Regions from separate parts of the Kribbella sp. NPDC048915 genome, predicted to be linked through region 1. Evidence: predicted binding sites of a transcription regulator. Region 1 holds the regulator's gene; each other region holds the start of a gene.
What was found. Region 1 encodes HrcA, which represses chaperone genes, less so after heat shock. Its sites were predicted from a motif close to TTGGCACTCGNNNNNNNCGAGTGCCAA; they were not measured.

Region 1 (9,505 bases):
GAGCGTCGGCCGGCGGACAGGCGGGGCGCGCGAGGCCGGGCGGCACGAGCGGGGGCCGGCCTCGGCCGGGGCACGGTGGTGCAACCGCCGGTCAGGCCACGGTGGTGCGACCGGCGGCGGTAGGGCGAGCGGGTGCAGCCGGCGGTGGGGCGGGTCAGTGGGCGCCGAAGGCGTCTCTCAGGCGGCCGAAGACGCCTTTGTGGGCGGCTTGGACTTGGCCTTCGGGGCGTTCTTCGTCGCGGAGGGCGGCCAACTGTTTGAGGAGGTCGACCTGGGACTCGTCGAGTTTGGTCGGCGTCTCGACGATGACCTGGACGATCAGGTCGCCGCGGCCGGCGTGGCGGAGGCGGGGGACGCCGCGGGCGGCGAGGGTGATCGCGGTGCCGGACTGGGTGCCGGGGCGGATCTCCAGCGGGACCGGCTCGCCCTCGAGGGTCGGCAGGTCGATCGTGGTGCCGAGCGCGGCGGCGGTCATCGGCAGTGTGACCGTGCAGTGCAGGTCGTCGCCGTTGCGGGTGAAGATCTCGTGCGGTTCGACCTCGATCTCGACGTACAGGTCGCCGGCCGGGCCGCCGCCGGGGCCGACCTCGCCCTGGCCGGAAAGCTGGACGCGGGTGCCGGTGTCGACGCCGCCGGGGATCTTCACGGTGACGGTACGGCGGGAGCGCACGCGGCCGTCGCCGGAGCACTCGACGCACGGGTTCGGGATGGTGGTGCCGTAGCCGCGGCAGTTCGGGCAGGGGCGCATCGTGCGCACCTCGCCGAGGAACGACCGCTGGGTGTGGGTGACCTCGCCGCGGCCGTGGCAGATCTCGCAGGTGACCGGCTCGGAGCCGGCTGCCGCGCCGGTGCCGCTACAGGTCGGGCACAGTACGGCGGTGTCGACCTTGAGCTCACGCGTCGTCCCGAAGGCCGCCTCGGCCAGGTCGATGCGCAGCGGGATCAGCGCGTCCTGACCGCGCCGGGTGCGCGGCCGCGGCCCGCGGGTCGCGCCGCCGGTCTGGCCGAAGAAGGCGTCCATGATGTCGGTGAACGTGAACGCCTGACCGAAGCCGGCGCCGCCCGGGCCGGCCCCCGCGGTGGCGAACGGGTCGCCGCCGAGGTCGTGCATCTGCCGCTTCTGCGGGTCGCTGAGAACCTGGAACGCGCGCCCGATCTCCTGGAACTTCTGGTGGGCGTCCTCGGAGTCGTTCACGTCCGGGTGGTACTGGCGTGCCAGTTTGCGGTACGCCTTCTTGATCTCGTCCGGCGACGCGTCACGGCTGACGCCCAGGACGGCGTAGTAATCGGTGCTCATACTCCAGACCAGGGGTTGTCTTCGTTAGGATTCAGCCAGAATTTGGCTGACGTAGCGGGCGACGGCGCGGACGGCGCCCATCGTGCTGGGGTAGTCCATGTGGGTCGGGCCGACGATGCCCAGGGTGGCCAGCGCCTCGGACTTCGACCCGTAGCCGGTGGCGACCACGGAGGTGGTGGCCAGTTCCTCGAACGGGTTCTCGTGGCCGATCCGCACCGTCAGCGTCTGCGGGTTGGTCGCCTCCCCCAGCAGTTTCAGCAGGACGACATGCTCCTCCAGCGCCTCCAGCACCGGCTTCACGTTCCGCTCGAAGTCGTCGCCGTACCGGGTCAGGTTGGCGGCGCCGCCGACCGCGATGCGCTGCTCGCCGACCTCGTCGGTGAACGCCTCCAGCAGCGTGGTGACGATCGCCGAGACCAGCGAGCGGTCGTGCGGCGCGAACAGCTCCGGGACGCCGGCCAGCGACGCGGTCGCCTCGGTCAGCCGCTGCCCGGACACCGCCGTGTTCAGCCGCGAGCGCAGGTCGGCGATGACCTGCTCGTCGATCTCGTTCGGGTGCTCGACGAGCCGTTGCTCGACCCGGCCGTTGCTGGTGATCAGAACCAGCAGCAGGCGGCGCGGGCTCATCGTGACGACCTCGATGTGCCGCACGCTCGACCGGTTCAGCGACGGGTACTGCACGATGGCCACCTGGCGGGTGATCTGGGCCAGCAGCCGGACGGTACGGCGGACGACGTCCTCCAGGTCGACCGCCCCGGCCAGGAACGACGTGATCGCCTTCTTCTCGGCGACCGACAGCGTCTTGACCGTGCTCAGCTTGTCCACGAACAGCCGGTACCCGGCGTCGGTGGGAATACGGCCCGCGCTGGTGTGCGGCTGGGTGATGTACCCCTCCTCCTCCAGCGCGGCCATGTCGTTACGCACCGTAGCCGGTGACACGCCGAGATTGTGCCGGTCGACCAGCGTCTTCGAGCCGACCGGCTCATGGGTGGCGACGTAGTCCTCGACGATGGCGCGGAGAACGTCGAGCTTGCGTTCGTCGAGCACGCGCATCACCCTCTCAGCCTCGTGGCCGGCCTTGGCACTCAGTCCTTCAGAGTGCCAGTCTAGGCGCTCTCGGGCGACGCTCCCAACGGAACCGGCGCCGGACGCGCCACGGTGCTCGTCACATCCACCGGCTGGTCCTGTACCGCGGCCTCCAGCAGCGACTCGAGTACGTCGAGCACGTGGAAGGCCAGTGCCCCGTCGGCCCGGTGCGGTTCACCGCGCCGGATCGCGCGGGCCATGTCCGCGACACCTACGCCGCGGCCCGCTCCAGCGTACCCGCCGGCCACCGGGACCTCGGTCCACTCACGCTGCGCAGACGTCGCGATCTCGACCGTGCCGTCGAAGTTGTTCGGGTCCGGGACCGACAGGCTGCCCTCGGTGCCGTGGACCTCGATCCGCGGCAGCCGCGCCGCCCACACGTCGAACGACATCAGTACGGTCGTGAGCGCACCGGACTCGTGCTCCAGGACGCCGGTGACGTGCGTCGGTACCTCGACCGGGAACGTCGTACCGGCCCGCGGACCGGTGTGGATCTTGCGCTCCTCCTTGGACCGGCCGGCGCGCGCGGTGACCCGGCGGACCGGACCGAGCAGGGTGACCAGGCTGGTCACGTAGTACGGACCCATGTCGAGGACCGGGCCGCCGCCGGGCTGGTAGTAGAACTCCGGCGCCGGGTGCCACAGCTCGTGCCCTGGCGTGACGAACGACGCGGTCGCGGCGTGCGGTACGCCGATGTCGCCGCGGTCGATCACCGCTCGCGCGGTCTGGGTGCCGGTGCCGAGGACGGTGTCCGGCGCGCAGCCGACGCGGAGGTTGTTCGCGGCGGCGTACTTGAGCAGCGGCTCGGCCTCGGCGCGGTCGACGGCGAGCGGCTTCTCGCCGTACACGTGCTTGCCGGCCTCCATCGCGGCCTGATGCACGGGGGCGTGCGCGGCGGGGATCGTCAGGTTGACCACGATCTCGACGTCGTCGGCGGCGTACAGCTCGTCCGGCGCGACCGCGCGGACGCCCGGGTTCTTCTCGGCGACCGCCTGAGCGCGGCTCACATCGAGATCGGCGACCGCGACCACCTCGACCCCCGGGAGCTTGCCGAGGTGCTCGAGGTACGTCCCGGAGATGACGCCCGTACCGACGATGCCAACGCGTGTCATTTGCTCGCCCACAGCAGCCCCCGCTCGATGATCGTGCGTACCTCGGGAGTCTCCAGGTCGTCCAGCTTGTGGCCGACCGTGCAGACGAAGACCTTGCCTTCGCCCCAGGTGCGGGTCCAGATGGCCGGCATCACCGCGCCCTCGATCCACGGGTAATCCGGGTGCGACTCGAACTGCGTCGTCGCCAGCACCGTGTTGGTCGGGTCGTAGTGCACGTAGTACTGCTCGGTGTGCACGTCGAAGTGGGAGATGCCCTGCACGATCGGGTGATCGGCCTGCTCGGGCAGGATGTTCACCCGGTAGTCGGTGAACCCGTGCGGGTGCGAGATGAACTGCCCGCCGGTGATGAAGCTGTAGTCGGCGTTGTCGCGGAACGAGTCCGCGATCCCGCCGTGCCAGCCGGCGAACCCGGTACCGCGCCGGATCGCGGCCTCGAGGCCCTTGAAGTGGTCCGTCTCGATGGTGCTCATCGTGACGCACTGCAGCACCAGATCGACGCCGTCCAGGTCCAGATAGGCGGCGGTCGAGTCGGAGACGGTGACGTCGTACCCGTTCTCCTTGAGGAACGGGATGAACAGGTCGGTCGCCTCGACCGGCGAGTGCCCTTCCCAGCCGCCCCGGACCACCACAGCACGTCGTGTCGTCACACCGGCCACCCTTCGAAAGTTTCGAGATTCCGATCGGAACTGTTGCGACTCTAGATCCGCAGCCGAGGGGTTGCCAACCGCCCGGGCCTGTCTGACCGAGGGGTGACCATCGAACCTTTAGGGTCGAGAGATGGGCTGGAAGTTCTGGAAGCGGTCGAACCCGATGGATCCGCAGGAAATGCTCGTCCGCGGGCACGCCGAGGCGAACAGCTTCCCGGCGCCGCCGCGGCCGCAGGACACGCTGCCGGTGGGGTCGTTCGGGATGACCGTCGAGGACGTGTTCTCGATCACCGGCCGCGGCACTGTGGTGACCGGGCGGGTGCAGGCCGGGACGGTGTCGGTCGGTGAGCAGGTGCTGATCACCCGGGCCGGCCAGCCGCTGCTGCAGGTCGAGGTGACCGGTATCGAAATGTTCCGCAAAACCGTGCGGACCGCCAAGGCCGGCGAGAACATCGGGCTGCTGCTCCGCGGCGTCGACCGCGACCAGGTGCTCCAGGGCGACGCACTGAGCAAATAGCCGCGCAAGTACTGTCGGACCCATGAGCGCATGGGCCGAGATCGGCGACCGCACCTGGGTCCGCCGGTACGACGAATGGGACCTGAACGTCGGCCTGGTCGTCGGTGCCGACGGCGCGCTGGTGATCGACACCCGGGCCACCGCCGAGGAGGCCGAGCAGCTCCGTGAGCACATCCGGGAGCTGACCGACGCACCGGTGAAGTGGGTGGTCAACACTCACGCCCACTTCGACCACGTGGTCGGCAACAGTGTCTTCACCGACGCGACCGTCTACCTGCACGAGAACGCCGCGGCCGAAGAGAACCTGGCCGGTACGACGTTCGCCGCCGCCAAGGTGCTCGACCTCGGTGATCGCCGCGTCGAGCTGCTGCACGTCGGTAACGCGCACACCTCCGGCGACACCGTGGTCGTCGTACCGGATGTGCGGGTGTTCTTCGTCGGCGACCTGCTCGAGGAGTCGGCGCCGCCGTCGTACGGCGAGGACTCGTTCCCGCTGGAGTGGCCGGACACGATCCAGGCCGCGATCGGCATGATGCCGGCCGACGCGACGGTCGTTCCGGGGCACGGCGCGGTCGTGGACGTCGAGTTCGCGCACAACCAGGCGATCGACCTGGGCAAGGTCGCGAACACGATCTCGACACTGCATCACGCCGGCACGCCGCTCGAGGACGCGCTGAAGCACACCGAGGACTGGCCCTGGCCGGTGGACAAGCTGCAAGACGCGATCCGCCGCGGGTACGCCGCCCTCGGTACGCCGCAACGCCCGAGCCTCCCGCTGCTCGGCCCCAGCTGACCTGAGGTACCAACGAACAGGACGTCTCCGCCGGTCGCCGCGAGCCGCACGCTCGGATACCGCTTGGACCACCGCCCGGTAGGCGATACATCCTGTCGCCAGGAACCACCCGGATGTCGTGCCGGTCCCCGCGGTCCGGCACGGCATACGGTTGTCCGGTGGCTGACAGGTATGGGAACGACGTCCTCGCCGGCGACTGGCGCAAGCCCAAGAACGGCCGAACCGTCGAGGTCGAGATCGAGAAGGGCATGGTCGTCGAGGAGCCCAGCTCCGGGTTCGTCGGCGCGATCGTGCGCTGGGAACACGGTGTGGTCGACCTCGAGGACCGGCACGGCAAGATCCGCACGTATCCGCTCGGACCGGGGTTCTGGCTGGACAGCAAGCCGGTCAGCCTGAAACCGCCGAAGAAGGCCGGTCCGGCCAAGAAGACCAGGACGGCGTCCGGCTCGGTGGCCGTGGACAACGTCCGCGCGCGGGTCGCCCGGGCCAGCCGGATCTACGTCGAGGGCCGGCACGACGCGGAACTGGTCGAGAAGGTGTGGGGCGACGACCTGCGGATCGAGGGCGTCGTGGTCGAATACCTGGAAGGCGTCGACGATCTGGTCGAGATCGTCAACCGCTTCCAGCCCGGTCCCGGACGGCGGCTCGGCGTACTCGTCGACCACCTGGTCGAGGGCTCGAAGGAGTCGAAGATCGCCGCGCAGGTGTCGAACAAGTACGTGCACGTGGTCGGCCACCCGTTCATCGACATCTGGGAGGCGGTCAAGCCGTCGTCGGTCGGGATCAAGGCGTGGCCGCGGATCCCGCACGGTCAGGACTGGAAGAAGGGTGTACTGCAGGCGTTCGGCTGGCCGGCCACCGACCAGGCCGACGTGGCGGCCGCCTGGAAGCACATCCTGTCCAAGGTGAACAGCTTCGCCGACCTCGACCCGGCGCTGCTCGGCCGCGTCGAGGAGCTCATCGATTTCGTGACGCTCGACTGATCTCGGGCAGCCGCTGCTCGATCCACGCGCGGATCCGGCGGCGCGTCCGCCGGACCGACCAGGTCACGATCCCGAGCACCGCACTGAGCGCCAGGACGGCGCCGGCCAACGCCGCGACCGGGAGCCGTACGGCGCCGACCAGACCGGCCACAACGAGCAGCACGATGCCCGCGGCAGCCGTTGCCGCAGGCAACCATGGCTCGAAGATCCACGGCCGCCGGGCCGGGCTCAGCTTCGCACCGCGGACCAGTCGCTCCCAGACCGCCTGCCGGGCGGGCTCGGTGAACCAGCGAGCGGTCCGCAGCAGCCACGAGGCGGGCTGCTGCTTGCGGCCGGCCACCGCCTTGACCCAGGTGCCGACCTGCGGACCGAGACCGCTCGATACGTCGACCATCCGGTCCGCGAGGCCCTTGGTGATCGCGCGTCCTTCGGGTGAGGCGTTGAGCTCGTCCCGCATCGTCACCAGGGCGCCCATCCCCGCGTCGACCGGGAAGTCCCGGGCCAGCCGCTGGATCCGCTCGGCGACCGCGTCGAGTTCCCAGCCCTCGGCGCGCAGCACCTCGCGTTGCGTCTCGCGGATCCAGTCGGCGTCCGCGCCGAGCATCGCGCCGAGGTGCGCGACGCTGTGCAGCCGGCCCATCAGCCAGTCCCAGCGCCGCCAGTCCGCGGCGCCGAAGGCACCGAAGTGGCCGACCTGGCTGCCGTACAGGATGCGGTCCTTCAGCTGGTCGGCGACCGTCCCTTCCGGCAGGTCGTCGAGGACGGCGAGCGGGATGTCCGGCCCGAGGCGGAGGAACTGGAACGGGGCGCTGCGCTGCTGCGGCGTGCGCGCCGACGTACAGCGCGAGACGATCTCGACCTCGAGCGCGGTGTCGACGAGCTCTTGACCGACCTCGGCGATCAAGGCGGCGAACGCGTCCCCGAGCGCCCGCTGGATCTGCAACTGTTCGAAGATGTCGTTCAGCCCGACCGCGACCGCTTCACCGCCGCCGGCCGGACGCAGGTCGAGGTCGGCGTCGGCGAGCTCGGCGGTCAACGCGTCGCGAACGGCCTGGACCTTCAGCAGGCAGTCGCTCGCCGCGCTGAGCTGCTTCTCCAGGTCGGCGCGCTCGTCCTGCGCGGCCGCGCTGACCTGGTTGCGCAGCGAACGCAGGATCAGCCGGACGATGCGCTCGGCCGCGCCGGTCCCCCACAGCCAGTTCGGGTTCCCGTCGGTGTCGTTGCGGAGCGCCGCGGTCGAGCCGTCCGGCGCGGGCACCCACGGGTGCTCGGTCTTCAAGATCTCGTCGATCTCCGACTCCGACAGTGCGGTCGCGGCATCCAGGACGGTCGACTGGTCGTGGCTCGCGATCGTCACGGCCTCCCACACGCCACCCGCTGCGCGGCCGCGCGAGTACGTCGGCTGCAACGCCGTGGCCGCGGCCGTCAATCGCGCCCGCTCCTCTGGTTGCGTCAGGCAACGATCGAACAGGCGCTGGGTGTCGGACCAGGACGCGTCCGCCTCCAGCAGCAGGTGTTCGAGCTGCTCGACGTCGGAGCGGAAGTCCACCTCACGGGGGTACTGCACCGCGGACAGCGCCGCGACCCGCCAGCTCGGCTCCTCCGACCCTGGCAGCGCGGTCGACGCGTGTCCGATGCCGGCCGACGGTACGACATACAGCACGTAGCGGGTCGCCTTACTGGTGACCGGGCGCCGCGCCACGACGTCCAGCACCGGCCCGAACGGGGCGTTGTCGAGTACGCCGCCGTCGATCAGCCAGGAACCGCCCTCGGCCGGGCCGGGCTGGATGCGCGGCGGTTGCGCGGCCAGCTCGGGGGTCTCGAGCACCGGACCGAACGCGGCCGGGAACGACGCGGACGCCCGGGCCGCGCGCGCCAGCAGGTCGGTGTCCTTCAGGGCGTTCTTCGCCGTGACGGTGAACTCTCGCCGCGCTCCGTCGTACGTCGGCGCGTTCTCACTCGTGAAGCCGAACAGGTACCGATGATCGGGAACGACGAATGCCTGGCCGGCGGCGTCCCGCGCCTCGAACTGCTGCACCCCCAGGCCCGACGCGGTGACGAACAATGTGACCGGCTCCTCGGCGGACCGGTCTCCCGCGGCGGCGACGCCCTTCAGCAGTTCCTCGAGCTGGCGCAGGAAGTAGTTGCCGTCGAGGACCGACGTCGACCGCACGCCCGCCGGCGGTACCAGCTTGCCGACGTCGAGCGACCCGAGGCCGACCCATTTCTTCCGCAGCCACGGGCCGTCGTCGCCGTCCGGGTCGAGGGTCGAGCCGTTCGCGATCGCGGTCGCCAGCAGCGAGCCGTTCAGCCCGCCGGCGCTCGTGCCCGCGATCACGTCGACCACCACGCGGCGGCGTTCCTGTCCGCGCCGGCACAGTTCGCGCCACCGATCCGCGAGCACCGAGTCGTACGGCTGCGGGCCGGGCGCATCCTCGGCACCGGACGCCCGCCGGATCAGATCCAGCTCGTGCGTGACGCCGCCCATCCAGACCGCGAGACTGACACCCCCGTTCAGCACCAGGGCGATCCGGATCTCATGGTCGGTCGTCATGCGTGGTCTCCCGAAGCATTGCTGGCGAGCGGAGGGATCGGGGTCTGATCAAGCACTGTCGCGGATGATGAGTTCGGTGTCGTAGATCTCCGGATCGGTGTGGTCGGCGCCGGCGATCTTCGCGAGCAGGATCTCGGCCAGCCGGGCGCCGAGCTGTTCCACCGGCTGGCGGACCGTGGTGAGCTTCGGCGTCGTCGTGGTGGCGAGCACCGAGTCGTCGAAGCCGACCACGGCCACATCCGCCGGGACGCGTCGCCCACGCTGCGACAGCACGCGCAGCGCCGCCGTCGCCATCAGGTCGGAGGCCACGAACAGCCCGTCCAGATCGGGATGGTCGTCCAGCAGCCGCAACGTCGCCTGCTCACCACCGTCGGCGGTGAAGTCGCCGTACCCGATCATGGCCGGCAGCCCGGCCTCCTTCATCACTTCCTGGTAGCCGGTGAGGCGGTCGAGACCGGCCGTCATGTCGAGCGGCCCGGCGACCGTCCCGATCGTGCGGCGCCCGATCGACAGCAG
Region 2 (9,505 bases), on a different contig from region 1:
CACGGCCGAGGTCGGCTCCACCAGGACCAGCACGGACGGGTCGGCGAGCAGCGCCCGCACCAGCACGAGCCGCTGACGCTGACCGCCGGAGAACGAGCGGCCCTTCTCCTCGACCTCGGAGTCGAGCCCGTCCGGCAGCGCGACGAGCACGTCCTCGGCGGACGCCGTTCGCAGCGCGGCCATCAGGTCGTCCTCGGAGCGCCGGCCTGTCGGGTCCAGCTCGGTGCGCAACGGACCGGTGAACAGCTGGGAGCCCGTGTCGCTGACCAGGATCCGCTCCCGGACGTCAGCCCGGGTAGCGCTGGCCAGCGTCACCCCGCCGTACCTGACCTCGCTGGCGTCGTCGTACCGGCCGAGGGCGTCCGCGAGCTTGCCGTAGTTGTCCGACTCGGCCGAGACGACCGCCGTGAACAGGCCGTCGCGGGCGCGGATGCCGGACACCGGATCGACCAGGTCACCACGGTCGGGAAGCCGCACCGGCGTCTCCGGCTCGGTGATGTCGGTCTCCAGCTTCAGCACCCGGATCACCCGGCCCGCCGCGACCAGTCCGCGCATCAGCTGGTTGGCGAACTCGGTCGCCGTCCGCAGCGGCAGCACGAGGAACGTCGCATACCCGTAGAAGGCGACCAGCGAACCGGCGCTGAGCTGACCGCGCAGCGCGAAGTGTGCACCCAGTCCGACCACCAGCACGACGAAGATGCCGGGCAGCAGCACCTGCGCGGCGTCCAGCACGGACTGGATGCCCGCGACGCGCACACCTGCCTTCCGCACCTGCTGCGACTCGCTGCGGTACCGCCGGGAGAACGACTCCTCGCCGCCGATGCCACGCAGCACGCGCAGACCGGCCACGATGTCCGAGCCGAGCGAGTTCAGCTCGCCGACCGCCTCGCGCTGCGCGGACTGCCGCCGGTGCAGCGGCCGCAGCATCGGGCCGAGGCAGAACAGCATGATGGGTACGCCGATCAGCACCACCAGACCGAGCACGGTCGACGACGAGAGCAGGATCGACGCGACCACGACGAACGCGACGATCGCGCCCGCGAACCGGGCCGAGATCTCCATCAGGTTGCCGATGTAGGACAGGTCGCCGGCGCCGATGCTGACCACCTCTCCGGTGGCCAGCTGCTTGGGCAGTGTCGCGCCGAGATCGGCCGACTTCCGCGTCACCACCTGAACGGTCCGGTACGCCGCGGTCAGCCAGTTGGTGACCGCGAACCGGTGCCGCATGATGCCCGCGACCGCCTGCACGACGCCGACCGCGAACAGCAGCGCGGTCCAGTGCAGCAGCCGCTCACTGTCCCGCGCGGCGATGCCCTCGTCGATCGCCTTGCCGAGCAGCGCCGGGATCAACGCCTGCGCCGCCATCCACAAGATGCCGAACGCCATCCCGCCGGCGAGCGTGCGGGCCTGGCCGCCGGCCACCCACCACAGATAGCGGGCCGGCGAGCGGTGATTCGGTACGCCGGGGTCGGCGAGCGGCAGTTGTCTCATAGCCTTCTCAGGCTAGGTGCCGCCACCGACAGCCGCATGCGAATTACTCGCACCTGGAGACCGTCGGCGAAGCGTCATCTTGCGTTGGGCAACACGTTCCTGCCGGGTCATCCGCGGCGCGTGTGCTGGCGGCATGTTGGTGATCGCGCATCGAGGGGCCAGCGGGTACCGGCCCGAGCACACGGCGGCGGCGTACCGGCTGGCAGCGGTCCAGGGGGCCGACTACCTGGAGCCGGACTTGGTCGCCACGCTCGACGGCATCCTGGTCTGCCGGCACGAGAACGAACTGTCGGGCACGACGGACGTCGCCGACCACCCGGTGTTCGCGGATCGCAGGCTGACCAAGGTCGTTGACGGGACGGCGGTCACCGGCTGGTTCGTGGAGGACTTCACGTACGCCGAGCTGCGGACGCTGCGGACCCGCGAACGGATGCCCGCGCTGCGCGCCGCGAACACGGCGTACGACGGGCTCGAGGAGATCCCCACGTTCGACGACGTGGTCGCACTGGCCCGGGCGGAGTCTGCGCGGCTCGGGCGGCTGATCGGTGTACTGCCGGAGATCAAGCATCCGGCGTACTTCCGTCGGCTCGGTCTGCCACTGGAGGAACTGCTCACCGAGCGGATCATCGCTTTGGGGCTGCGCCCGGACGAGATCATGATCCAGTCGTTCGAACCGGCCAGTCTGCGGCGGCTGTCGGTGATGACCGGGGTACCGCTGGTTCAGCTGATCGGGACCGGGTTCGTCGAGCGGCGTGGTCTCCGCGAGATCTCGACGTACGCGCAGGTGCTGGCGCCGCACAAGGACCTCGTCGTACCTCGGCTGGCCGATGGTCGGCTCGGTGAACCCACCCGACTGGTCGACGAAGCGCACCGCGCCGGTCTGAACGTCCAGGCGTGGACGTTCCGCGCCGAGCGGCGCTTCCTGCCCACGGCGACCGACTTCAGCACCGAACTGACCCGTTTCGCGACTCTTGGCCTCCAGGCCGTCTTCACCGACCAGCCCGACCAGGCCGCGGTCGTCCGGGACGCGACGCTGGGGGTGCTAGAGACTGGCGCGTAGGGCGGCCAGTGCCTTGGTGGCGGTCGGCTGCAGCTCGTGGTCGATGGCTCGGCTGCGGTCGATCCCCAGGACCAGACGGGCGCTGGTGGCCGGTCGGCTGCGGAGGAGCTTCGTCCGCAGGTACGTCGGCGGGTGCGTCGCGTCGGTCCGTACCTCGCGCAGCCGGCTGACCCGCAACCGGCGTTCGATCTCGTGGGCGGGGATCTCCGTCACCTCGCGCCGTACGGCTTCCAACGGGTCGATTTCGGTCGGAAACCGGAGCGCTCGCTCCATGGCCCGGTACGAGGTGTCGGCCAGCAGCACCCGCTCGAGCGCGTGGGCGCTCGCCTCGGAACCGGCGATCTCGCCCGACTTGAGATCAGCCAGGTACTCCGCCCGCTGGTCGCTGCGGAACGCCAGCCGTTCGAGCAGCCAGGCGACGCCGCTCACCAGGACGCCGATCGTGGCGTTGAGCATCCGGCTGACGAGCGTGGCTCCGGTCGGGTCCTCGTAGCCGAACTCCCGCCGGATGCGGTCGCCGTGCTGCTCGGCGAAGGTGGCCTGCAGTTCGCCCAGGACAGACCAGGCAGCGCCGACCACCCAGCCGCTTCGGGTATCGCCGTGGCGTCCATGGCCGAACTCGTGCGCCAGCACGGCGACGCGCTCCTGCGGGCTCAGACCTGCCCAGAGGGGCAGCCCGATACAGACGACAGGCCGGAAGCGCCAGCCGACCTGTGCGTACCAGAGGTTCGCGTCCGTAGTGACGGCAACAGCCGCCACCCGCCGCGTGCCGATGGCGTCGGCCAGCTCGTCGAGCACGGCGTACAGCGTGGGGACCTCGTCGCGGTGGACGAGGTAGATGTCGTCAGGCAGCCGCGTGGCCCGCGGACGCAGCAGGAAGGCGATCCCGAAGGCGAGCAGAGCGAGCAGCCCGCTCAGCCAGAGCGGCCGGTAGAACACCAGGAGGCCGACGCCGACCAGGAACGCGAGCAGCGGCAGCAGCAGGATCAGCCCGGACAGTACGTGGGCGCTGATCCTGGCAGCGTCCCAGCCGGGGCGGTGGACCGTTCCGGACTCCAGTTCGCGGTACAGCGCGTCGGCGAGCCGGTGCTCGAGCCGACGGCGCCACGGGGGAGTCCGGTCCACTTCAGGAGCCGGGTCGACGTTCCAGTCGCACTTGTCACACCAGGTGACGTGCCTCGGGTTGACCCGGAGTTGCTGCCCGCAGTCGGGGCAGCGAGTGATCTGTTCGGCGCGCTGCACCACGGCAGTGTGGCAGCGCGGCAGCGGGGTGGGAAGTCAGTTCGGCACCCCGCCGCCGGGTCCGGCGGTGCTGCGCCGTTCGGTTGGCGCAGTGGTGGTCACGCCGCCGGGGGCTTGTCGCCGGTCGTGGTGGTGTCGTCGTAGATGCGGGCCGCGATGTCCTGCTCGGTGGTGTCCTGGGTGTGGTTCTGGGTGTGGTTCTGGTTCACCGACTGCTGGACGTTCTGCCAGACCGCCTTGCCGTCCGGCTCGGGGATCACGATCCACGCGACCGCGTAGCCGATCAGCGCGGCACCGCCGGTGATCAGCGTCAGGCCGACCCACGCGAGCCGGATGAGGGTCACGTCGACGTTCAGGTACTCGGCGATGCCACCGGACACACCGGAGAGCATGCGCTGCTTCGAGGAACGGCGAAGGACCTTGCCGGACAGATTCTGGAACGGAGCGTTGGAGTTCGTCATGGCTCCACTGTCCCGTGCGGACGGCCGCTGCCACATCCGGATCGGTACCGACCCACCCCTGACCCGACCCCTACCCCTTCCGTGGAACCCTCAGGCCCCTCCAGGCTGTCTCTCAGGGTGAGCGGAGGAGCATGGACGAACGGCGGCCGGGCTCAAGGTGCGGTACCAGCCGGTGCGGTCGCCCAGCTACCCCGACGGCACTGCCTTTCGGCGTATCACCTGCTGTGGTGACGGTCCTGCCGGCCGGGTCGACGGTGGCCGTCAGGATCGCGCGCTGACAAAACTGTCGGTGGGGGTGGCTAGCGTGCCGGGGTATGGACGTGGCGGCGGTGGTGAAGGTGATGGTGGGGCTGCCGGGGGTCGAGGAGCAGGAGGGGTGGGCCGGGCAGCCGGTGTTCAAGGTGCGGAACAAGAGCTTCGCGTACCTGTCCGGCGACCAGACCCGCATGCACCTCAAGGCCCTCCGGGAGGAGCAGGAGGCGCTGGTGGCCGAGGATCCGGAGGTGTATGCGCCGTCCTGGGCCAGCGGCCGGTTCGCCTGGCTCGACATTCACCTCGAGCTGGCCGATCCCGGCGAGCTGCAGGAGCTCATCACCGAGGCCTACCGCCTCACCGCCCCGAAGTACCTGGTCACCCAACTGCACGGCTGACGAGGACCCACTGCGGGCTGGTGCGACTCACTTCGGTGAAGCCCGCCGCCAGGTAGACCGACAGCGGCCCGCGGTACAGGTCGGCGGACGGGACCCGGCCGGCCGCGGCGGTGTCGACGGCGCAGGCCTCGACCGTGCGTGCGCCGTACGAGCGGGCCAGCTCCAGCGCGCCCGCGGACAGCTCGCCGGCGATTCCCTTCCGGCGCTGCCCGACCGGTACGACGAAGCAGGTGATCACCCAGGCGTCCGGGTGGTCCGTGCGCCAGTACGGCGAGGCGACCACGCGTGGGTACGACGTACGAGGTCCGACGGCGCACCAGCCGACCGGCACGTTCCCGTCGTACGCGACGACACCGGGCGGTCGCTCTCCGTCGCAGACCTGGTGCCGCAGCGCCTCGCGGTGCTGGTCCGGGGAGGCCTCGGACCACGCCTTGCCGCGGAGCCGGAAGTACTGGCAGAAGCAGCGCGACGGGTCGCCGCGCTCGCCCATCACCGCCCGGACGTCGGCCCAGGCACCGGATCCGGCCGGGCGTACGCTCGCCATGGGTCCACCGTAGGCCGGGGGCTGGCTTGCACTCACTTGGGGCGAGTGCTAATACTTGGTTAGCACTCCATGGGTGAGAGTGATAAGTGCTCGCGCCCGGAGTGTGCAAGGAGTACGGCCTCGATGAGGTGCCGGTGTGCGGCGGGACATGAGCGTCGCGGGGCCGGTGCCGTCCGTCGCGGGCATCAGGCCGGCTGAACCACACAGACTCGACGCGGGAGGACTCGCGGAGAATGCCCAAGCTGATTTCGTTCGATGAAGAGGCGCGCCGCGGCCTCGAGCGGGGAATGAACACCCTCGCCGACGCGGTCAAGGTGACGCTCGGCCCGAAGGGCCGCAACGTCGTGCTGGAGAAGAAGTGGGGCGCCCCCACGATCACCAACGACGGCGTCTCCATCGCCAAGGAGATCGAGCTCGAGGACCCGTACGAGAAGATCGGGGCCGAGCTCGTCAAGGAAGTTGCCAAGAAGACCGACGACGTCGCGGGTGACGGCACCACCACCGCCACCGTGCTGGCTCAGGCTCTCGTCCGCGAGGGTCTGCGCAACGTGGCCGCCGGCGCCAACCCGATGTCCCTGAAGAAGGGCATCGAGAAGGCCACCGAGGCCGTCAGCGAGCAGCTGCTCAAGCTGGCCAAGGACGTCGAGACCCGGGAACAGATCGCCTCGACCGCGTCGATCTCCGCCGCGGACACCCAGGTCGGCCAGATCATCGCCGAGGCGATGGACAAGGTCGGCAAGGAAGGCGTCATCACCGTCGAGGAGAGCAACACCTTCGGCCTCGAGCTCGAGCTCACCGAGGGTATGCGCTTCGACAAGGGCTACATCTCGCCGTACTTCGTCACCGACACCGAGCGGATGGAAGCGGTCCTCGACGACCCGTACATCCTGGTGGTGAACAGCAAGATCGGCAGCATCAAGGACCTGGTCCCGGTGCTGGAGAAGGTCATGCAGACCGGCAAGCCGCTGGCGATCATCGCCGAGGACGTCGAGGGTGAGGCGCTGGCCACCCTGGTCGTCAACAAGATCAAGGGCACCTTCAAGGCCGTCGCCGTCAAGGCGCCGGGCTTCGGTGACCGCCGCAAGGCCATGCTGGTCGACATCGCCGTCCTCACCGGCGGCGAGGTGATCTCCGAGGAGGTCGGCCTCAAGCTCGACTCCGTCGACCTGGAGCTGCTCGGTCAGGCCCGCAAGATCGTCGTCACCAAGGACGAGACGACCATCGTCGAGGGTTCCGGCGACGCCGACCAGATCACCGGCCGGGTGAACCAGATCCGCGCCGAGATCGAGAAGTCGGACTCCGACTACGACCGCGAGAAGCTGCAGGAGCGGCTGGCCAAGCTGGCCGGCGGCGTTGCGGTGATCAAGGTCGGCGCGGCCACCGAGGTCGAGCTGAAGGAGCGCAAGCACCGCATCGAGGACGCCGTTCGCAACGCGAAGGCGGCCGTCGAGGAGGGCATCGTCGCCGGTGGTGGCGTGGCGCTGCTGCAGGCGTCCGTCGCGGCGTTCGAGAAGCTGGAGCTCGAGGGTGACGAGGCGACCGGTGCGCAGATCGTGCGCCAGGCCGTCGAGGCCCCGCTGAAGCAGATCGCCGTGAACGCCGGCCTCGAGGGCGGCGTCGTGGTGGAGAAGGTCCGCAACCTCGAGCCGGGTCACGGTCTGAACGCCGCGACCGGTGAGTACGTCGACCTGATCGCCACCGGCATCATCGACCCGGCCAAGGTGACCCGGTCCGCGCTGCAGAACGCGGCGTCGATCGCGGCCCTGTTCCTCACCACCGAGGCCGTCATCGCCGACAAGCCGGAGAAGGCCGCGGCCGCTCCGGGCGGCGCCCCCGACATGGGCGGCATGGACTTCTGATCCGCTGAAGTCCGCACAGCACAAGCAGTAAACGCAGTACAGGCAGTAGACGCAGTACCCCAGAAGGTCCCGGGTCGCCGACCCGGGACCTTCTGCTGTGCCCACACCCGCCCCGCACCGCACCCGCCGCCCGCTCCCGCACCGCACCCGCCGCCCGCTCCCGCGCCGCGCCCGCTGCCCGCGCCCGCTCCCGCTCCCGCTGCCCGCGCCCGCCGCCCGCTCCCGCTCGGCCAACTCTCGGGGGGCTTGAACAGGAAACGGTGTGTGTGCACTCGTTATTGCTTGTTCAGGCCCCCCGCCGCGCGGACGCGCTCCCGCTGTGTGGCGCTGGTTGGTCATGGGTGGGGTGGTCCCAGCCGCATCTGTGGAGGGTTTCCCCCGTATGACGGAAAGAATCCTCCACTGTCGTGCGGAAAACGCTCCTAGATGATTGATGCACGGTCCGAAGGTGTGCACGCTCGACAGTTAGTGTGGTGTGGGGCGGGTGTGTTCGGTGTCCGGTTCACGCTCAGCCGTGGCTCCTGGGACGGGAGACGTCCTGTCGACCTGACACACGCCACACGCCCGAGTGTCCTCGACTCGATCACCGCCTACGACCGCCGAATCCAGACCAGGCCGTGCATCAATCATCTAGGAGAGTTTCCGGGGTTCCGGGTGGCCAGCTGTCGGGGCGTCGAACAGGAAACGGGGGCTGCGCACCGGATACTGGCCAGCTCGGTCGCGGTCAGCCGGCGACACGAGGCCGATGGAGAACGTGGCTTCGCTTGTTCAAAGCCTCCGCCGCGCGGACGCACCCCCGCTTTGTGGCGCTGTTGGTCACGCGTGGGGTGGTCCGAGCCGCATCTGTCGCTTTCCCAGGGCGGCGTGATGTCAGGGGGCGTGATGTCAGGGGGCGGGGGTCAGGTGCCGGTGATGAGGTGGTGGGCCAGTGCGGGGGAGAAGGTGCGGGTGGGGAGGTCGGGGGTGAGGCCGCAGGGGCCGTCGGATTCGCCGGGGGTGCGGAGCCAGAGGTGCAGGTCGACGGGGGCGGACGGGCCGGCCGGAGTGCGGGCCGGGGGCGTGCCTAGTTTGCGGGCGGGTGGGTTGCAGGAGCTGCCGTCGGAGCCGTTGCCGTTGCGGCCGGTGTCGATCACATAGTGCGTACCGCCGCCGAGCGCCTGCAGGATCTTGGTGCTGTGGGCAACGGTTTGTTCGGTGGTGAAGTAGTCCGCGGTGTTCAGGGCGAAGCCGCGGATCTTTCCGACGTCCGCGAGTCGCAGGCGACGGGCGATCTCCTTCGCGTCACCTGACGTCGCGGAGCCGGCGTCGAGGTACGCCCACGTGTTCGGGTTCTTCGCCGCGAACACGTCCACGGCGTACTTCAGCAACCCGATCCGCCCGTCCCACTCCGCCGGCGGGTAGCAGTCGAGTCGGGCCAGGGCGTCCGGCTCGAGTACGACGACCGCCGGCCGCGCGCCGATCCCGGCCGACACCGCTGTGATCCACGTGCGGTACGCCGCATCCGACGCCGCGCCGCCGCCGATCCCGCACTGACGTCCCGGCAGATGGTCCGTCACCAACACAGGCAACTGCTTCACCTGCTGAGCGGCGGTCGTGTATGCCGTCACGCTCGTCTGTACGTCGCCACTCCAGGCGCCGACCCAATGCGTTGAGGCGTACGGCGCGATCTTGGTGGCCAGCGCGGTGTCCTCGGGGTGCCGTCGTACGTACGCCGCGACCGAGGAGGCCGGGTCGACGTAGAACCCGGTCGTCTGCTTCAGCGGATCGCCGGTCGCCTCGGCTTGTCCGGGTGTGGGTCGGCCGAGGGCCAGGACAGCCGCGGTCAGCAGTACGCCGGTCGTGACAGCACGCAGCATCAGCACACCTTTCTGATCACTCAACGTGCCTTTGACACTACTAGCTGTCCGCGTCGACTTCGCAGAACGACGAGTAGTGGTCGTCGGTGTAGTACACGTGCTCGGGCGTGGTCATCGCCCCACCACCGACGAGCCGCCGAGCGCCGCGGTCGGGGGAGCCGGGCGTGATCACGGTGTACTCGTGGTAGTAGCCGGTGGACTCGTCCGGGAGGATGCCTTCGCGGTTCTGGAAGACCGTGCCGTCCTGCTCGTACGGGAACGGCCCACCGGAGTGGATCAGGTCAAGCGTGCCGGACGCCTCGGGCGGCAACGAACTGAGCGCACAAGGCTCGATCGCAGCCT
Region 3 (9,505 bases), on a different contig from region 1:
GCGCTTGGTGGTCACCGTGGCGTAGCTCTGCCCGGTCGCGTGGGCGTCGTACTGGCAGATCGTGACGCTGACCGGATTGAACTTCGACGCGGCTGCGCCCTGCCCCCAGACGGCCTTGTCGGTGGCTGCGCGGACGGCCGCGATGGTCTCCGGGCAATCCGTACTCGGGGTACCGCTCGGGTCGGCTGGGCTGGCCGACGGGCTGGCCGACGGGGTCGCCGACGACTGGGTGGGCTGGGCGGCGGGCGGGGGCGAGGCAGTCTCGTTGCCGCAGGCGGCGGCACCTCCGAGAACAGCCACGACAAGCGTCGCACCGATCAGGCCCCGTGTCCGTTGTGCACTCACGACTCGGTCCTTCCGGGTTGGGCAAGGTCCACCATGATGGTGGAACGGGGTCACGTCGCGCGTGCCGGAACATCACGGCGGCACGTCTATCCGGTCACGCCGCTCGATCGATCCGCAACCGAGGCACAGCTGTAACGTGCCCGCACTGGTGACCCGAAACAAGCCCGCGGCGCCGGTCGCGTCACCGTCGGCCGCTGCTGCGGCTTCGCGCGACTCGGTAATCTGGAGGCATGACGAGCCCGTACGAGGACGACGAGCCGCTGCTGCCTGACCAGACCCGGGACGACGACCCGCGGACCTGGGGCGACAGCGAGTACGGCAGCGACGACGACGAACGCATCCTGAACGAGGTCCCACCGCACCACGGCTGACCACGGCCGCACAGCTCTCAAGCCACTGCGGTCTGGTGTCTTGCGCCGGAGTCTTGCGTGGTGTCTTGCGTGGTCTGATCGTGGAGTTCGTCGACTGAGAGGGAGACGGTGGAGCTTCGGGGGTACGAGGACCGGTACGGCGTCCGGGTCGCTGGCTGGGCGACGGACGAGAAGGAAGTGGCCTTGCTGTCCGGGCGGGTGGTCTATCCGTTCCCGGAGGAGCTGTTGACGAGCTGGCGGACGGTTGACCCGGACATCCACTCCTATCTGCTGTTCGACGGCGAACGGGCGGTCGGGTACGGCGAGGTCTGGCTGGACGACGAGGAGGACGAGGTCGAACTCGCCCGGATCATCGTGGACCCGGAGGTCCGGGGGCGGGGAATCGGTGCTGGACTTGTGCGGGCGTTGCTCGGTCCGGCGCTGGCCGCCGGTTACTCGGAGGTGTTCCTGCGGGTCCGGCCGGAGAACGCCGCCGCGATCCGGACCTATCAGCGGAGCGGATTCGTCGATGTCCCGGCCGGGTTGATGGCGGAATGGAACGACGGTCAGCCGGTCGCGTACCGCTGGATGCGCTACGCGGGCGAAGTCGCCGCCGTGGGTTCCGCCGAGCAGGTGGACGCCGGCGAGCTCAGGGGCTGAGGATTCACGTCCACCTGCTGACTGGGACTCTTTACAGCTGGCGGGTACGAAGCAGGTCCCGGATCTCGGTCAGCAGCTCCTGCTCGGTCGTCAACGGCTCGGGCTCCGGCTCCTGCCCACGGGCGCGGCGCTCGGCCAGCTTGTTCAGCGGCATCACGATGAAGAAGTAGACGGCCGCGGCGACGAACAGGAAGTTGAGCGCAGCCTGCAGGATCGAGCCGATCGAGAACACCGCCTCGTTGACCGTGAAGTTTCCGACCTTGCTGATGTCGGCCTTTCCGAAGATCGCCGCGATCAGCGGGTTGATGAGGCCGTCGACCAGCGCGGTCACGATCGCACCGAACGCTGCGCCGATGACGACCGCGACCGCGAGGTCGACGACGTTGCCGCGCATGATGAATTCTTTGAAGCCCTTGAGCATGGTGCCTCCACGGAGCGAGGGGTTTACCCGCACAAGTTAGGCCTGCACGCTCCGTAGGGCGAGTGCCCGCGCCGGATGGCAACAGATCGTCCCGCGGCCAATTCGCTGCGTGATCAGCTCGTATCGGGGGTCAGAGCGACGCTGATTCTCGCGTTGCTGGTGGCCTGCGCCAGTCGCGCGGCCGTGTCCGGCGTCGTCGCGATCACGATCAGCGCCCCGGTGGACGACGATCGAGGTGCCGGCAACGCCACCACGCGCACGGCTCGGGCGAGCAGCCCGGCAGCGTCGGCGGTCGTACTCACGGCGCCGTACAGATTGATGCGGTCGCCGACCCGGAGCAGGGCGGCGATGTCGGCGTCGTCGACGCGGAACGGGTAGGCAACGGAGCCCGACGGCACGGCGGGTGGGGCGAGAAATCTCGCGTCGGTGAGTGGTTCGCCTGCTCTGACCGGGCCGTTGAGGACACGGTGAGTGAGCTCGCTGCCAGGTTTCAGTACGCCGGAGGGCACGGCGTCGGGCGGTAGCTCGACAGTGCGTAAGTCGCCGCGGTCCGGTATGGCTCCGCCGCTGAGGTCATGCGCTGCCGCCAGCACGGCGACCGTCGGTGGCGGCGCGGGGGAGAGGGCAAGAAGTCCGAAGTACACAGCGGCCGCGGCGGCGACGCCGGCCAGCAGCCGACGGTGCCAACGGGCGGCCCGGAGCAGGTCGTGGAGCGAGGGGATTTTCATGCCGGAGAAGGTACGAGTTTCTCCGGCGACCGCCCTTCAGTTATCCACAGGCGCGGCGGTCAGGCCGCGCTGGTGCCCGAGGACGAGCTCGTCGAAGAACCGGAAGACGAGGACGAAGAAGTCGACGTGGATGACGAACCGCCCGACGACGAATCCGAGGAGGACGACGAGGAGCTGGACGCCCCGGAGGCCGACGAGTCGGACTTCGCGGGAAGCGAGCTGTTGCCCGACGACCGGCTGTCGGTCCGGTAGAAGCCGGAGCCCTTGAACACGACACCCACGGCGTTGAACACCTTGCGCAGGTTGCCCTGGCAGTTCGGGCACACGGTCAAGGCGTCGTCCGTGAAGCTCTGGCGCACCTCGAGCGCTTCGCCACAGTCGGTGCACTGGTACTGGTACGTCGGCACGGTCGGTTCCCTTCAGGCCGCTGGCACTCCTACTACCCGACTGCTAATAATGCGCCAGCGGGCCGAAGTATTCCAAACCCGGTCCTCTGTAGCTCAACTCAGCGTCGATGTAAAGCTGACGCAGAGCAACGCAAAGTTGTGCGGGACCCCATTTGGGGTGGGCGGTGGGATTCTCTACGGTTGGTCCGTGCGTCGCCTGCTTCGAGCCGTCATCGTCAGCGGAATCGCCCTCGCCACGGTCCTCCTGGTGATTGCGGGAACCGTCGTGTACGTCGTCCGCCATTCGTTCCCGACGTACGACGGAACGATCGATCTGAACGGTCTGGAGGCCGACGTCACCGTGCTCCGGGACGCCAACGGCATCCCGCAGATCTACGCCGACACCCCGGCTGACCTGTTCGCCGCGCAGGGTTACGTGCACGCGCAGGACCGGTTCTTCGAGATGGACTTCCGCCGGCACGTCACGTCCGGCCGGCTGACCGAGCTGTTCGGCAGGTCCGCGCTCGAGACGGACAAGTTCACCCGGACCCTCGGCTGGCGGCGGGTGGCCGAGAAGGAGCTGCCGCTGCTCAGTCCGACCACCCGGCAGTACCTGGACGACTACGCCCGCGGCGTCAACGCCTACCTGTCCGAGCACAGCGGCTCCGGTCTGAGCCTGGAGTACGGCGTCCTGTCACTGCAGCCCGGCGGGCCGAAGAACTACCGGCCGGAGCCCTGGACCGCCGCCGACTCGCTGGCCTGGCTCAAGGCGATGGCGTGGGACCTCGGCGGCAACCTGGACGAGGAGATCACCCGGACGAAGCTGCTGGCGGCGTTCCCGGCGCGCAACATCGAGAGCCTCTACCCGCAGTACCCGTACGAGCGCAACCAGCCGATCCTGTCCGCTGCGGCGGTCGCGAAGGACGGCAAGTTCACCACCTCGCCGGTCGCCCCCGAGGTCCGCCGCGGGATGCTCACCCAGGACCTGCTGAAGTCGCTCGACACCGTGGAGAAGGTCGCGAAGGGCCTGCCCGAGCTGCTCGGACAGGGCGACGGCATCGGCTCGAACTCCTGGGTGGTGTCCGGTGACCACACCACCACCGGAAAGCCGCTGCTGGCCAACGACCCGCACCTCGGCGCGTCCATGCCGGGCATCTGGACCCAGGTCGGCCTGCACTGCAACAACGTCGGCAAGAGTTGTCCGTTCGACGTCTCCGGCTTCAGCTTCTCCGGTCTCCCGGGTGTGGTGATCGGCCACAACAACTCGATCTCCTGGGGCTTCACCAACCTCGACCCGGACGTCCAGGACCTGTACCTGGAGCGGATCGACGGCGACAACGTCCTCTACAACAACAAGTGGCGCGCGATGGCCACCCGGCAGGAGACGTTCAAGATCGCCGGCGAGGACGAGCCGGAGACGCTCACCGTCCGCGAGACCCGGCACGGCCCGCTCATCTCCGATGTCGGCCAGGACGAGCGCAAGGTCGGCGAGTCCGCCGCGGCGCGGGCGAAGTACCCGAAGGCGTACGGCGTCGCGCTGCAGTGGACCGCGCTGACCCCGGGCCGGACCGCCGACGCGCTGTTCGCGATCAACATGGCCCAGAACTGGTCGCAATTCCGTGCGGCCGCGCGGCTGTTCGAGGCGCCCTCGCAGAACCTGGTGTACGCCGACACCGAGGGCCACATCGGCTACCAGGCGCCGGGGCGGGTGCCGGTCCGCTCGGTCGGCCGCGGCGACTGGCCGGTCCCGGGCTGGGACCCGAGGTACCACTGGAAGGGCTACGTCCCGTTCGACTCGCTGCCGACCGAGTACGACCCGCCGGACGGCGTCATCGTCACCGCCAACCAGGCAGTGGTGCCGAACACGTACCCCTACTACCTGACCAACTCGTGGGACTACGGGTACCGCTCACAGGAGATCCTCAAGCGGATCAAGGCGGCCGGGAAGCTGGATGCGAACGCGATGGCGTCGATCCAGCTGGACACCAAGAACAGCATCGCCGAAATGCTGGTGCCGTACCTGCTGCGGATCAGCATCGACGACGAGTTCGACCGGCAAGGCCAGGACACCCTGCGGAACTGGGACTTCACCCAGCCGCCGGACTCGGCCGCCGCGGCGTACTTCAACGTGGTCTGGCGCAACGTGCTCGCTCTGACGTTCCACGACCAGCTGCCCAAGGACACCTGGCCGGACGGCGGCTCCCGCTGGTTCGAGGTGGTCCGCAAGCTGATCGCCCAGCAGAACAGCGGCTGGTGGGACAACATCGCCACGCCGCAACGGGAGAGCCGCGACGACATCCTGCGGGAGGCCCTGGTCAACGCGCGGACCGAGATCACCCAGAAGATGGCGCGGGAGCCGTCCAACTGGGAGTGGGGCCGGCTGCACAAGCTCACGCTCACCAACCAGACCCTCGGTACGTCGGACATCGGCCTGGTCCGGAGGATCTTCAACCGCGGCCCGTACGAGCTCGGCGGCGGTACGTCGATCGTCGACGCGACCTCCTGGGACGCCGCGGAGGGGTACGCCGTGACGTCGACGCCGTCGATGCGCATGGTGGTGGACCTGTCCGACTTCGACAAGTCCCGCTGGATCAACCTGACCGGGGTGTCCGGCCATGCGTTCTCGTCGCACTACACGGATCAGACCGAGCTGTGGGTGAAGGGTGAGACGCTCCAGTGGGCCTACACGAAGGGCGCCGTCGAGGCGGCCCGGAAGCACTCCCTGACCTTCACCAAGCCCGACAGCTAGCCCCTGGCTAGCCCAGACCGGCGGCGAAAGGCATCTCCCGCCACTGGGCGGCGTACATGCGGATGCCGTCCGCCAGCTCCGGAATCTGCGGCACCAGCGGCGTACACACCAGGAGCTGGAGTACCCGGGCCAGATCCATCAGCTGCTGGACCGCGGGGTCGAGCGGGACCGGCGCCGCGTCGCTGTAGGCGCGGCACAGGTCGGGTCCCCAGCCGGCGACGTCCCACTCGCGCGGTCCGACCGTCACGTCCTCGAAATCGGCCCAGAACGCACCGTTCGTGGTGGTGATCAGATTCCACGCCGGAGCGTCGCCGTGCAGCGGCTGCACGGCGACAGCCGGGAAGGCGGCTTCGAAGCCTGCCTTGGTGGTCAGAATCGGCTCCAGGACCTTCCACTCCGCACGAGCCCGGTCGATGTCCTCCTGCTCCAGCAGCCCCGGCACCGCCTTCGCGACCGAGAGACCGTGCCCCACGAACCGCAGCGGACTCATGAAGGGCAGTTCGCCCGGGTACTGCGCGAGCAGCGCGTGCAGCTCGGGTACACGAGCCACTGCGGCCGCGTAGTCCGGTTCAGTCGACCTGTCCACGTCGACGTACTCCCAGAACGTCATGGACAGGCCGTCCTGCTCCACGGGCGCCATCGGCACCAGTGGGCTCGGCACGGTCACCGGCAGCCCCTGGCCGGCCAGCCAGGCGACCACGTCGAGCTCACGCTGCTGGCGGACGGCGATCGGCGCCGACTCCCGCAGTTCTGGTGGCAGGTGCATCGGCACTCGCGCGACCACGGGTGACGGCTTAAGGTGTACAACGGTGGAGAAGCCCTCGTACAGCACTGCCGGCTCGGTGACCGTCAGGCCGAGGTTGCGTGCGGCTGTGGCTGCTGCTTGGACAGCGGTCTCAGTCATCCACCGATCTTCGCAGCTGCACCAGGTGACGTGGAGTGAGCGCCGCGTCGACCGGGTAGTCGTGCTCGTCACACGGCAGGTGGTCCACGATCTCCGAGTCGTACACGGCGGCCCAGATCGGCGTACCGGGGCGCACGCGGGCGAGCGCACGGTCGTACGAGCCACCGCCACGACCGAGCCGTACGCCGTCACGGGCGACCGCCAAGGCCGGACAGATGACCAGCTCGGCGGTGGCGATCGCCTCCGAACCCAGATCGGTCGGCGGCTCGGACAGCCCGAGCCGACCGGGCACCAGATCCGCCGCCCCGGGCGCAACACCCCAGCCCAGGTCGTTGTCGGCGTACAGGATCGGCAACAGCACCTCGCGGTGCGTCGCGAGCAGCCAGTCGATCAGTGCACCGGTCTGCGGCTCAGCTCCCCTGGACACGTACAGCGCGATCCGGTGCACATCCGGCAGCGCCTGCTGGGCACTCGCCAGCAGTCCCTCCGGCTGGGGCCGCAGCCCGCGCGCGCCGAGGAAGTGCTGCCGTGCCGCGGCCTTCGTCTGGAACACAGCTCGATCGTAGGAGCGTGACCCGGGCAATACTGGGATCACCATGCGTCGCCTAGGGTTGGTGCATGAGTGAGCTGGGTCTCAGACTGGCACAGGAGAAGATGCGCGCAGCCGGCGCTGCCGACGTCGCGATTCGGGTCTTCACGCACTACTACCAGCTGCTCGAGTCGGGGCAGCTGGGGAAGATCCGCGAAGACGACATCGAGCCGGTCGGCGACCTGCCGCACCTGGACCATCTGGACACCGATCCGGAAGCGCTGCGCGCCGCCCTGGCCGAGACAGTGGTCATCAAGCTGAACGGCGGCCTCGGTACGTCGATGGGCGTCACCGGCCCGAAGTCCGCGCTGCCGGTCAAGGACGGCCTGACCTTCCTGGACATCATCGCCCGCCAGATCCTCAGCACCCGGCGCACGTACGACGTACCGCTGCCGCTGATCCTGATGAACTCGTTCCGCACCAAGGAAGAGTCGCTGCAGATTCTGAACGAGTACGACGGGCTCGCCGTGGACGGGCTGCCGCTCGACTTCATGCAGAATATGGAGCCGAAGCTGCTCGCCGACGACCTGACGCCGGCCGAGTGGGAGCCGGACCCGGAGCTCGCCTGGTGCCCGCCCGGTCACGGTGACCTCTTCACCGCGCTGGTCGCGTCGGGCACACTCGACGCACTCCGGGAGCGCGGTTTCCGGCACGCGTTCATCTCGAACGCCGACAACCTCGGGGCGACCCCGGACGGGCGGATCGCGGCCTGGATGGCCGATCACGACGTGCCGTTCGGGATGGAGGTGTGCCGGCGGACCCGCTCCGACCGCAAGGGCGGCCACGTCGCGGTCCGTAAGTCCGACGGGCGACTGATCCTGCGCGACAGCGCCCAGGTCGCCGACGAGGACACGCAGTACTTTCAGGACATCACCCGGCACAAGACGTTCAACACCAACAACCTGTGGATCGACCTGGACCGCCTGGCCGAGCTGATGGAAGGCAACGACGGAATCCTCGGGCTGCCGATCATCGTGAACCACAAGACGGTCGACCCGGCCGACCCGTCCTCGCCGAAGGTGATCCAGCTGGAGACCGGGATGGGGACCGCGATCGAGACCTTCGAGGGCTCGCAGGCGGTGGTCGTCGACCGCAGCCGGTTCAAGCCGGTGAAGACCACCAACGATCTGCTGGTGCTGCGCTCGGACGTGTACCAGCTCGACGAGGCCGGCGACCTGACCACGACGCACCAGGGCGACGAGCCGTACATCGACCTCGACCCGGAGTACTACAAGATCCTCGCCGACTTCGACACCCGGTTCCCGGCCGGTGCGCCGTCGCTGGTCCGGGCCGACCGGCTCGCGGTCCGCGGCGATGTTGCCTTCGGCAAGGACGTCGTGGTGATCGGTGACGTCGAGGTGATCGCGCCGGAGGGCGAGCGCCGGGTGATCCCGGACGGAACCGAGCTGCGGTGATCGAGGACCTTCTGGTCCGCCCGCTCGAACCGTCCGACACCGACGAGGCGGCCGCGCTGTGGTGGCGTTCGCGGCATGCCGACGGCGCCCAACTGCCGGCCGCGATCCACACCGAGGAGCAGGTCGCCGTCTGGTTCGCCGACGTCCTGCTGCCGGACGCGCAGACCTGGGTCGCGCTCGGCGACGACCGGATCGTCGCGGTCCTCACGCTCGACGGCGACGACCTCGACCAGTTGTACGTCGACCCGGAGGCGGGCGGTCAGGGCATCGGCTCGGCGCTGGTCGACCTGGCCAAGGACCTCCGCCCCGGCGGGCTGGCGTTGTGGACGTTCCAGAGCAACACCCGCGCACAGTCCTTCTACCGGCGGCACGGGTTCCGTGAGGTACGGCGTACCGACGGCGCAGGCAACGAGGAACGCGCACCCGACGTCCGCATGGTCTGGGGCGCGCATCCCGAATCGGAACCTGGCTAGAACCCAGCCGGACTTCTTGGCGCACCCTTCCGGAACTATCGCCGGGAACGGCGGTCGGGTGGATTAGGGTCGAGCTCGTGAGACGGAGTGTTGATGAGCATCTGGAGGTCGTGCTCGGCCGGGTTGCCGCCCTGCCGGCGTTCGACCAGCCGTTGATGGACGCAGTCGGGCTGATGCTCTGCGAGGACATCGTCTCGGGGGTGAGTCTGCCGGGCTTCGACAACTCCGCCATGGACGGTTATGCGGTCCGGGCGGCGGATCTGGCCGGCGCCGCGGACGAGAATCCGATCACCCTGCCGGTGGTCGGGGAGTTCCGGGCCGGGCGCAGCGAGCCGATCGTGGTCACCCCCGGGACCTGCGTGCGGATCATGACCGGGGCGCCGATGCCGCGCGGCGCGGACAGCGTGGTCCCGGTCGAGTGGACCGACGGCGGGACGGTCAACGTGCGTATCACCCAGCAGCCGCCGCTCGGCGGTTCGGTGCGC

Region 2: groL (chaperonin GroEL) is a predicted target of HrcA. The motif match lies at 5,474-5,500, and genes of this name have one in related genera.
Region 3: AB0B82_RS12940 (FmdB family zinc ribbon protein) is a predicted target of HrcA. The motif match lies at 2,932-2,958, and genes of this name have one in related genera.

What each region holds. Positions count from the first base shown of each region.
Region 1 covers NZ_JBEZFT010000057.1:8,893-18,397, reverse strand. The annotation lists gene dnaJ (molecular chaperone DnaJ) at 155-1,297, opposite strand; gene hrcA (heat-inducible transcriptional repressor HrcA) at 1,322-2,344, opposite strand; gene AB0B82_RS24795 (Gfo/Idh/MocA family oxidoreductase) at 2,404-3,495, opposite strand; gene AB0B82_RS24790 (ThuA domain-containing protein) at 3,492-4,142, opposite strand; gene AB0B82_RS24785 (EF-Tu/IF-2/RF-3 family GTPase) at 4,273-4,659, shown strand; gene AB0B82_RS24780 (MBL fold metallo-hydrolase) at 4,682-5,452, shown strand; gene AB0B82_RS24775 (DUF3097 domain-containing protein) at 5,566-6,435, shown strand; gene AB0B82_RS24770 (DUF3376 domain-containing protein) at 6,410-8,989, opposite strand; gene AB0B82_RS24765 (LacI family DNA-binding transcriptional regulator) at 9,038-9,505, opposite strand, start outside.
Region 2 covers NZ_JBEZFT010000109.1:12,378-21,882, forward strand. The annotation lists gene AB0B82_RS32875 (ABC transporter ATP-binding protein) at 1-1,491, opposite strand, end outside; gene AB0B82_RS32880 (glycerophosphodiester phosphodiesterase family protein) at 1,625-2,551, shown strand; gene AB0B82_RS32885 (M48 family metallopeptidase) at 2,534-3,793, opposite strand; gene AB0B82_RS32890 (PspC domain-containing protein) at 3,892-4,254, opposite strand; gene AB0B82_RS32895 (MmcQ/YjbR family DNA-binding protein) at 4,569-4,904, shown strand; gene AB0B82_RS32900 (GNAT family N-acetyltransferase) at 4,885-5,448, opposite strand; gene groL (chaperonin GroEL) at 5,682-7,307, shown strand; gene AB0B82_RS32910 (glycoside hydrolase family 6 protein) at 8,207-9,163, opposite strand; gene AB0B82_RS32915 (ribonuclease domain-containing protein) at 9,204-9,473, opposite strand.
Region 3 covers NZ_JBEZFT010000019.1:12,992-22,496, reverse strand. The annotation lists gene AB0B82_RS12965 (hypothetical protein) at 1-345, opposite strand, end outside; gene AB0B82_RS12960 (hypothetical protein) at 576-716, shown strand; gene AB0B82_RS12955 (GNAT family N-acetyltransferase) at 825-1,355, shown strand; gene mscL (large conductance mechanosensitive channel protein MscL) at 1,387-1,776, opposite strand; gene AB0B82_RS12945 (SAF domain-containing protein) at 1,890-2,504, opposite strand; gene AB0B82_RS12940 (FmdB family zinc ribbon protein) at 2,564-2,911, opposite strand; gene AB0B82_RS12935 (penicillin acylase family protein) at 3,099-5,639, shown strand; gene AB0B82_RS12930 (phosphotransferase) at 5,647-6,543, opposite strand; gene AB0B82_RS12925 (5-formyltetrahydrofolate cyclo-ligase) at 6,536-7,096, opposite strand; gene AB0B82_RS12920 (UTP--glucose-1-phosphate uridylyltransferase) at 7,162-8,547, shown strand; gene AB0B82_RS12915 (GNAT family N-acetyltransferase) at 8,544-9,020, shown strand; gene glp (gephyrin-like molybdotransferase Glp) at 9,098-9,505, shown strand, end outside.